Regions from separate parts of the Rahnella sp. PD4 genome, predicted to be linked through region 3. Evidence: predicted binding sites of a transcription regulator. Region 3 holds the regulator's gene; each other region holds the start of a gene.

Evidence for each region. The regulator CRP, encoded in region 3, controls carbon source genes, mostly activating them, when cyclic AMP is high. The targets are predictions, from matches to a motif close to ATGTGANNNNNNTCACAT.
Region 1: the regulator CRP is predicted to act here: its motif matches at 959-976, upstream of ACOZIO_RS10630 (beta-galactosidase).
Region 2: the regulator CRP is predicted to act here: its motif matches at 1,018-1,035, upstream of rhaB (rhamnulokinase).
Region 4: the regulator CRP is predicted to act here: its motif matches at 1,134-1,151, upstream of ACOZIO_RS09785 (iron-containing alcohol dehydrogenase).

Annotation. Positions count from the first base shown of each region.
Region 1 is NZ_JBLZQF010000003.1:384,343-386,550, forward strand. It holds gene ACOZIO_RS10625 (LacI family DNA-binding transcriptional regulator) at 1-928, shown strand, start outside; gene ACOZIO_RS10630 (beta-galactosidase) at 1,063-2,208, shown strand, end outside.
Region 2 is NZ_JBLZQF010000003.1:25,079-27,286, reverse strand. It holds gene rhaS (HTH-type transcriptional activator RhaS) at 1-803, opposite strand, end outside; gene rhaB (rhamnulokinase) at 1,143-2,208, shown strand, end outside.
Region 3 is NZ_JBLZQF010000005.1:15,582-17,789, forward strand. It holds gene ACOZIO_RS14130 (OsmC family protein) at 1-392, opposite strand, end outside; gene crp (cAMP-activated global transcriptional regulator CRP) at 755-1,387, shown strand; gene ACOZIO_RS14140 (YccS/YhfK family putative transporter) at 1,449-2,208, shown strand, end outside.
Region 4 is NZ_JBLZQF010000003.1:201,695-203,902, forward strand. It holds gene ACOZIO_RS09785 (iron-containing alcohol dehydrogenase) at 1-1,027, opposite strand, end outside; gene dtnK (D-threonate kinase) at 1,219-2,208, shown strand, end outside.

The DNA of each region.
Region 1 (2,208 bases), on a different contig from region 3:
CCGTGTCGCACAGCAACTGGCGGGGAAACAAAGTTATACGCTGGGTCTGGCGACCACTGAGCTGGCATTGCATGCGCCGTCACAAATTGCGTCAGCGATGAAAACCCGTGCTAATCAGTTAGGCTTCAACGTTGTGATTTCGATGATTGATAACCTGAGCCTGACCGCCTGTCGTGCGGCAGTAAACGAACTGATGTCGCAGCGGGTAGATGGCGTGCTGATTAACGTGCCGTTGTCGAATGACGATGCGGGGGCTATTGCGCAGTTGTGCGGCAACTTACCGGCGTTGTTTCTGGATGTAGATCCTGAAGCTGATGTGTTCAAAATTCTGTTCGATCCTCACTGCGGGGCAGAGCAGGGCGTGGCGCATTTACTGGCGCTCGGGCATCAGCAGATTGCCGTACTGACCGGCCCGCTCGAGTCCATCTCTGCACGGCTGCGTTATGAAGGCTGGCTGAAGACGCTGGCATTGCACGATATTACGCCCTGTGCGGTTCAGCATGGTGACTGGAGCGCGGCTTCGGGTTATCAGCAGGCATTATTGTTGCTCAGTCAGCCCGAACGTCCTACGGCGATTCTGGTTGCCAATGACCAGATGGCGCTCGGCGTTCTGCGTGCTGTCCATGAGTTTGGTCTGCGGGTACCGGAACAAATTTCGGTGATGGGTTATGACGATACTGAAGACAGCGCATTTTTCTTCCCGCCGCTGACCACAATCAAACAGGATTTCCGCCTGCTCGGTCACGAAAGCATTAACCGGCTGGTGGAGCATCTGCATACGCATGGCGATCATCAGCAATCCTCGCTGTTACTGCCCACTTCTTTGGTTGAACGCCACACGACCGCCAGACCGGGCACAAACCCGGTGTCACAGGAAGCCTTATCGCAGGAGCTGATCCGCATCGCGCGTCAGCTTAGCGCGCTCTGAACCGGATTTAACCCTCCCATGACGCGGAATTTGTGATCCGCGTCCCTTTCCCGCATACCTCCGCTTTACTTACTCGTCCGGGTTACGCATGTTTATCATATTGTGAGCGCATAACAATTTACCGGGGAGATATTATGACAACATCAGCGGAAGATAAATTATCATCGCTGGCCACTGTTCTGGCCCGCCGTGACTGGGAAAAACCGGCCTCGACACAGTGCAACAGGTTACCTGCACACCCGCCGTTTAACAGCTGGCGGGATGCAGAAGAAGCGAGAGATAATAAGGCTTCAGGAAACATCCGTAGCCTGAATGGCGAGTGGGCATTCAGCTATTTTAACCGTCCTGAAGCCGTGCCGGAGCAATGGCTGCAACAGGATCTGGCAGGTGCCGACGCTGTGCAGGTGCCATCAAACTGGCAACTGGCGGGTTATGACGCACCGATTTATACCAACGTTCAATACCCCATCCCCGTCAATCCGCCGTTTGTACCGGCAGAAAATCCTACGGGTTGTTACTCGCTCACAGTTTCTGTGGATAATGACTGGCTGAGCAGCGGGCAGACGCGCATTGTGTTCAACGGCGTTAACTCTGCTTTCTATTTATGGTGTAACGGCCGGTGGATCGGGTATTCACAGGACAGCCGTTTACCGGCGGAATTCGATCTTAGTGGTGTACTGCACGCCGGTGAAAACCGTCTGGCGGTCATGGTGCTGCGCTGGAGTGACGGCAGTTATCTGGAAGATCAGGATATGTGGCGGATGAGCGGGATCTTCCGCGACGTCACCTTGCTGCATAAACCGGCGGAGCAGATTACCGACTTACAGGTGCGCACGCATTTGTTTCATGGCTTCACGCAGGCCGAACTGGAAGTGCAGGTCAGCGCCGCCGTGCCGCAGGAAAACGCAGCGGATTACCAGATACGCGTCCAGTTGTGGCAGGGCGACAAGCCGGTTGCACAGCATCTGCAACCACTCGGCAGCGAAATCATTGATGAGCGCGGGTCGGCATTTGACCGAACCACGCTGCGTTTGCCGGTCAGCCAGCCTGCGTTGTGGAGCGCTGAGCAGCCCGCCCTCTATCGCGCTGTCGTTTCCCTGATTTCTCCGCAGGGGCAGCTTATTGAAGCTGAAGCCTGCGATGTGGGCTTCCGTCAGGTAGAAATCAGCAACGGATTGCTGAAAGTGAACGGCCAGCCGGTGTTGATCCGCGGCACCAACCGCCACGAGCATCACCCTGAAAACGGTCAGGTGATGGACGAAGCCACCATGCGCCGGGAC
Region 2 (2,208 bases), on a different contig from region 3:
TTTGGCGACACCGAAAATTCCCGACGAAACTGTGTCGAGAAGTGGTTACTGTCACTGAACCCGCAGGCATAAGCGATATCGGTAATGCTTTGATCGCTATGATGTAAACGACGGCGCGCTTCCAGCAACCTCAGCCGGTTAAGATACCGCTGCGGCGTCATGCCAGTGTAATGCTTCATCTGACGATGTAATGTTCGCAGCGCCAGTGAGAAGCGTTCTGCAGCTTCAGTCCAGTTCACTTCCTCACTGTAATGCGACTGGAGCCATTGCAAAAGTTGATTGACCCTGTTTTCCGAGGTATCTCGCAATTGTGGCTGGAAACAATCCTGATAAAGCAGGATCAGCAATTGTAAAAACAGACTTTCACGGGTCGCGATATGTTCCATTTCAACGCTGTCCGGCAGTGCTTCAAGTTGTGTAATGCAGTTCAGCACCTGTGAAAGTACACACGGGCTGAGCTGCCAGTGGATCTGAGACTGATAGTGATGTTCCTGAGGAAGGAAGTGGCTGACGTCCTGAATGAAACGGAACGCCTTCGGTGAGCGGAACAACACATTTGTCAGACGTAAGTTATCAACATTTTCAAACAGATGATGATCACTGGCTCGCACGAAACAGACCGCACCGGCCGTCAGTGTATAAGGGTTGTCGTTAAAGATATGCACACCTGATCCGCTTTCCACCAGCATAATTTCATGGAAATCATGGTAGTGCTCCGGGAATACATCTTGTGGGAGCCGGCGCTCAACCGTCACGGTCAGCTCAGGCGCCGCAAAATAATCATCACCTCTCAGTAACGTCATGTATCACCTCCGGTTCAAAATCACTGTGCTTCGGGGAACAACCCTACCCTGCGGCCTGCTTTCCTGCCTTCAAACCACGGCAGTAAAAGCATCATAAACGGTCATATTTCAAAGATTCCCTCTGCCCTGATGCAGATCTGCGGCAAAGATCACAATCGCTTATGCCGCATTACTCAGCTGCGGATAGCCCTGTTTCAGCCAGCTTTGGAGCATTATGTGATCTGCCTCGCATCTACCTTTTTAATGCTGCCATCCTGCCAAAACCGGTGGCAATCACCGGAAGGTGCCTTTCAGGCGCTCCCCCTACACTGGCCATATCTTCGATAAGGAATGGCCGCTATGACAACTCACCATCTTGCCGCTATTGACCTCGGCGCTTCCAGCGGCCGGGTGATGCTGGCGACATTTACCCGTCAGGATCCCGATCCGGCAGCAACGCTGACATTGAAAGAAATCCACCGGTTTCCTAATAACCTGATCCGCGTTGATGGTCACGATACCTGGGACCTTGATGCGCTGGAAAAACACATTCTTGAAGGGCTGAATCGCCTTGATGCGTCCGGTGTTCAGCTTGACGGTATCGGGATTGATACCTGGGGGGTGGATTACGTCCTGCTTGATGCTCAGGGGCAGCGGGTCGGTTTGCCGGTTGCTTATCGTGACAACCGCACGGAAGGCGTGATGGCGCGGGTGGAACAGCAGTTTGGCCGTGAAAATTTGTACCAGAAAACCGGCATCCAGTTCATGCCGTTTAATACACTTTACCAACTGCGTGCATTGAGCGAACAGCAGCCTGACATCATCAATAAAGCGGCTCACATGCTGATGATCCCGGATTATTTCTTTTACCGCCTCACCGGCAAACTGAACTGGGAATACACCAACGCCAGCACCACGCAAATGCTCAATCTCGCCACCGGTGACTGGGACGAAGACTTGCTGAAACTGGCGGGTGTACCACGCCGCTGGTTACAAAAACCCACCCAGCCGGGTCATTCCCGGGGAGTGTGGAAAAGCCCCCGCGGCCGCAGCGTGCCGGTATTCAGCGTCGCGACGCACGATACTGCCAGCGCGGTGGTTGCCGCCCCGCTGACCCGTTCACACAGCGCCTACCTCAGTTCCGGCACCTGGTCGCTGATGGGCATTGAAAGCCCGCAAGCCTTTAACCATGCTGAGGCACTTCACGACAATATCACTAACGAAGGCGGCATTGATGGCAGCTATCGTGTATTAAGAAATATCATGGGGTTATGGTTGTTTCAGCGGGTTTGCCGCGAACTGAACATCCAGGATTTACCGTCACTCATCACGCTGGCTAAAAACGTCACGCCGTTCACTTATCTGATTAACCCGAACGAAGATCGCTTTATCAATCCTCCCTCCATGGTCGCTGCCATTCGTGATG
Region 3 (2,208 bases):
ACTTCAAAGCTGTGGGTGATGGTGGCCGCTTTACCCAACATCAGAGACACTGAACAGTATTTTTCGGCAGAAAGGCTGACCGCACGTTCAACAATCTTATCGGTCAGATCCTTACCGGTGACGATAAAATGCAGATTGATATGCGTGAACAGACGCGGCGCTTCTTCGCGGCGTTGTGAAGTCAGCTTCACTTCACAATCACGCACGTCATTACGGCCTTTCTGTAAAATAGATACCACGTCAATTGCACTGCAGCCGCCTGCGGACATCAGTAACATTTCCATCGGGCTTGGGGCTTTATCGCCCGCGTTACCATCCATTGAAATCTGATGACCCGACGCTGACTCACCTAAAAAGGTCAGCCCTTCAACCCATTTGACACGTGCGTGCATGAACTATTCTCCCGGTGAATAAACTTTTAGAAATCTGCTCTCAGAGTACCCTTTAGACCAAAATCTGGCAACGTAACCCGATCGCCATCATGCTGAAGCGAGACAACAGAAGACAGCATCTCAAACCTGTGCTACAAACAAAGCCGAAACATACTTTCCAGTAAATTGCGGTGACGGTTTTTGCGGTTTAAGAACAGAACCCACGGTGTTAACAGCAATAAACAGGCTGTTGCACTCCGACATCCGCTTGCAGCATTTCTGGGGAGTTATATGCTGAAAGGGCGCTTTGGATTTGAAGTGCCATACAGGGAACTCTGAGCCCTGTGATTTTGGGCAGCGATAACAACAGAGGATAATAGCTAATGGTTCTCGGCAAGCCACAAACAGACCCGACTCTTGAATGGTTCCTGTCTCACTGTCATATACATAAGTATCCTTCTAAAAGTACGCTGATTCACCAGGGTGAAAAAGCCGAAACGCTTTACTACATCGTGAAAGGGTCAGTTGCTGTCCTGATTAAAGATGAAGAAGGCAAGGAAATGATACTGTCCTACCTTAACCAAGGTGACTTCATCGGTGAGCTGGGACTCTTCGAAGAAGGTCAGGAACGTAGTGCCTGGGTACGTGCTAAAACTGCCTGTGAAGTGGCTGAAATTTCGTATAAAAAGTTCCGCCAGCTGATTCAGGTTAACCCGGATATTCTGATGCGTCTCTCCGCGCAGATGGCCAACCGTCTGCAAGTGACGTCAGAGAAAGTCGGCAACCTTGCCTTCCTCGACGTAACCGGTCGTATCGCTCAAACGTTGCTCAACCTGGCTAAACAGCCTGATGCAATGACCCATCCGGACGGGATGCAAATCAAGATTACCCGTCAGGAAATTGGCCAAATCGTCGGTTGTTCACGTGAAACAGTCGGACGAATCCTCAAAATGCTGGAAGATCAGAGCCTGATCTCCGCACACGGGAAAACGATTGTCGTTTACGGCACACGTTAATCCCTCGAAAATTGGCGCGGCAGAATACTGTCGCGCCTTTTTTATGGGCTAAGCTTTACCCATGACGTTATGGCGAAAACTGTTTTACCATCCTGAAGTGAATTACGCGCTGCGCCAGACGCTGGTGTTGTGCCTGCCTGTTGGCATTTGCTGGCTGTTTGGCAACTTGCAAATGGGTCTGCTGTTTTCCCTCTGCCCGGCCTGCTGTAACATCGCCGGTCTGGATACCCCGCACAAACGCTTTTTCAAACGTCTGATCGTCGGCGGTTCACTGTTTGCCGTGAGCAGTATTCTGCTGCAACTGATGCTGGAAAACTGGCACGTTCCGCTGCCGCTGATCATGCTATCGCTGGCGTTATTGCTCGGCGTTACCGGTGAAATCAGCCCGTTACATGCGCGCCTGTTACCCGGCGCGCTGGTAGCCACTATTTTCACACTGAGTATGGTCGGCGTGCGCCCGATGTGGCAGGCACCGGTGCTGTTCGCAGCAGGCACAGCCTGGTACGGGGTGTTTAACTGGGTGTGGTTTCGTATTTCGCAAGAACAGCCTATGCGCGAAACGCTCAGCCAGCTTTATCTGCAACTCGCGGATTATTTCGAGGCCAAGTACAGTCTGCTGACGCAACATACCGATCCCGAGACGGCGTTGCCGCCATTACTTACCCGTCAGCAGCAGGTTATCGATCTGATTGCCCTGCTTTATCAGCAATTACACATGCTGCCACAACACGGACATCATCATCACCATAAGCGACTGTTTCAGCTTTTTCAGGTTGCTCTCGATTTGCAGGAGCACATTACCGTCAGCCTGCATCAGCCGG
Region 4 (2,208 bases), on a different contig from region 3:
CGTCAGGTGTGATATTCAGCTGGCTTAATTTGACCGGTAAATCCAGGCGATGTACCAGTGCGTCAAAATATTCCACCAGCGCATAGGATTTTTCTTCCTCACTTAATTTCAGGTCAGCGTCCGGAATTAAATCCCAGGCGCGGGCGAATTTACTGACCGCCGACGGTCGTACAAACGCCATGCACGGTGCCAGCAGAATGGCATTCGCAATCCCATGAGGAATGTGATATTTCCCGCCGAGCGGATAGGACATCGCATGCACCATATGCGTACCGGCATGGGCAATCGACGCGCCGCCGTAATAAGACGCCCACAGCATATCCAGCCGTGCTGCCAGATTTCCCGGCTCAGCGACGGCCGTTTCGATACTGGCGAACAGTTTCTTCATGCCGACCAGGGCAAAGTTGTCACTGACCGGACTGGCGATCACTGACGTAAAGCATTCGAACAGATGGCACAGCGCATCAATGCCGGTGGAGGCCGCGATGTGCGCAGGCATACTGGTGGTCAGTTCCGGCACCAGCGCCACATAATCAGGCAGCATCACTGGCGTAATAATGCCGACTTTGGTTTCCTTTTCCGGGATAGCCAGAATCGCGTTTGGCGTGGATTCTGACCCGGTGCCGGCAGTGGTCGGGATCAGCAAAGACGGGGTGCGGCGCTGCGGCTTTTCACCGGCCAGCAGGCTTTCCAGCGTGACGTTTTCATCGCCCGCACAAAGCAGGGAAAGCAGTTTTGCCACATCCAGCACGCTGCCGCCGCCTGCGCCAATCACCAGATCTACGACAGGCTTTTTCAGCGCGCTTAGGATCGCCGTCACGTCATGCTGGCTTGGCTCCGGCGGCACGTTATCAATTACCGTCACCTGACAGCCTGCTTTCTGCATCTGTGCTATCAGCGATTGCACCGGCGGCAGGCCGATAATGTTCTTATCGCTGACCAGTAGCACCTGTCGTTTTCCGGTCAGAAGGTAGCCAATGTCCTGTAATGACTGATAACCGCTGATGATCGTACTGTCTATATTCATGCCTGATTCCTGCCGTCTGAGTCTTTTGTAAGAGTGAGTTCAATCACCAAAGGTCGATATGCCTCACATCGTCAGGGCAATTTATAGGCGAAATTGAAGTTGAATAATTTGATGTTGCTCACATATAATCAATCATGATTGAATATAATCATATCCAGCAAGATTAACCCAACCCGATCCTTTACGGAGCCATGATGGCTGAAACACTGACAATCCCGGCGTATCGCACGCCTGCTGCGCTTCTGGTTATCGCTGACGATTTTACCGGCGCGAATGACACCGGCGTGGCGCTTGTCCGCCAGGGACTGACCGCGCATGTGCAGTTTGATATTCAGACGGAAGTGGAGAGGGGCAGCAGCGCAAGCGCGGTGATTTACAGCAGTGACAGCCGGGCGCTGAGCGCGGCACAGGCGGCACAGAAAGTGACCCTGGCTGTGCAGGCGGGAATGGCGGCCATCTCTGGTCAGCATTGGGTGTTTAAGAAAATTGATTCCACTCTGCGCGGTAATTTAGGGGCAGAAACCGAAGCGGCGCTGACGGCGCTCCATTGCCCGCTGGCGATTGTCGCTCCCGCTGTGCCTGCACTTGGTCGTGTGGTGGCGGATGGTAAATGTTACGTCAACGGCCAATTGCTGACTGAAACCGAATTTGCAAGCGATCCGAAAACGCCGGTGCATACCGCCAGCATAGCAGAGCGACTGGCTGAACAGACGTCGCTGAAACAGCACCACGTCAGCCTTGAAGCGTTACGAAGCGGTGATTTGCACAAAGTGATATTTGCTCTGGTGGCGTCCGGCGTCCGCATTCTGATAGCGGACAGCGAGACGCCAGAAGATCTGAAGCTGATTGTTCAGGCCGCTGAAAGCCTGCCATTCAGACCGCTGATGGTGGGGGCTTCGGGTCTTATCCATGCGCTGACCGATGCCGCGTTGCATGACAATGAACATCCTCCGGTGATATCCGGTAAGAAATTGCCGTTGCTGGCAGTGGTCGGTTCGATGAGTGAAATCGCCTTGCAACAGGTGGCCTGCGTAATGCAGCACAGAGCGATTTCGCTGCTGGATATCGATGTTATGCCTTTGTTTTCAGATGAATTTATCGATATGCAGCAAACGCTGGTCGCGCAGATTTCTCAAGCGCTGGCGCAGGGCAAACACTGTGTGATCCGCACGTCGCAGGGC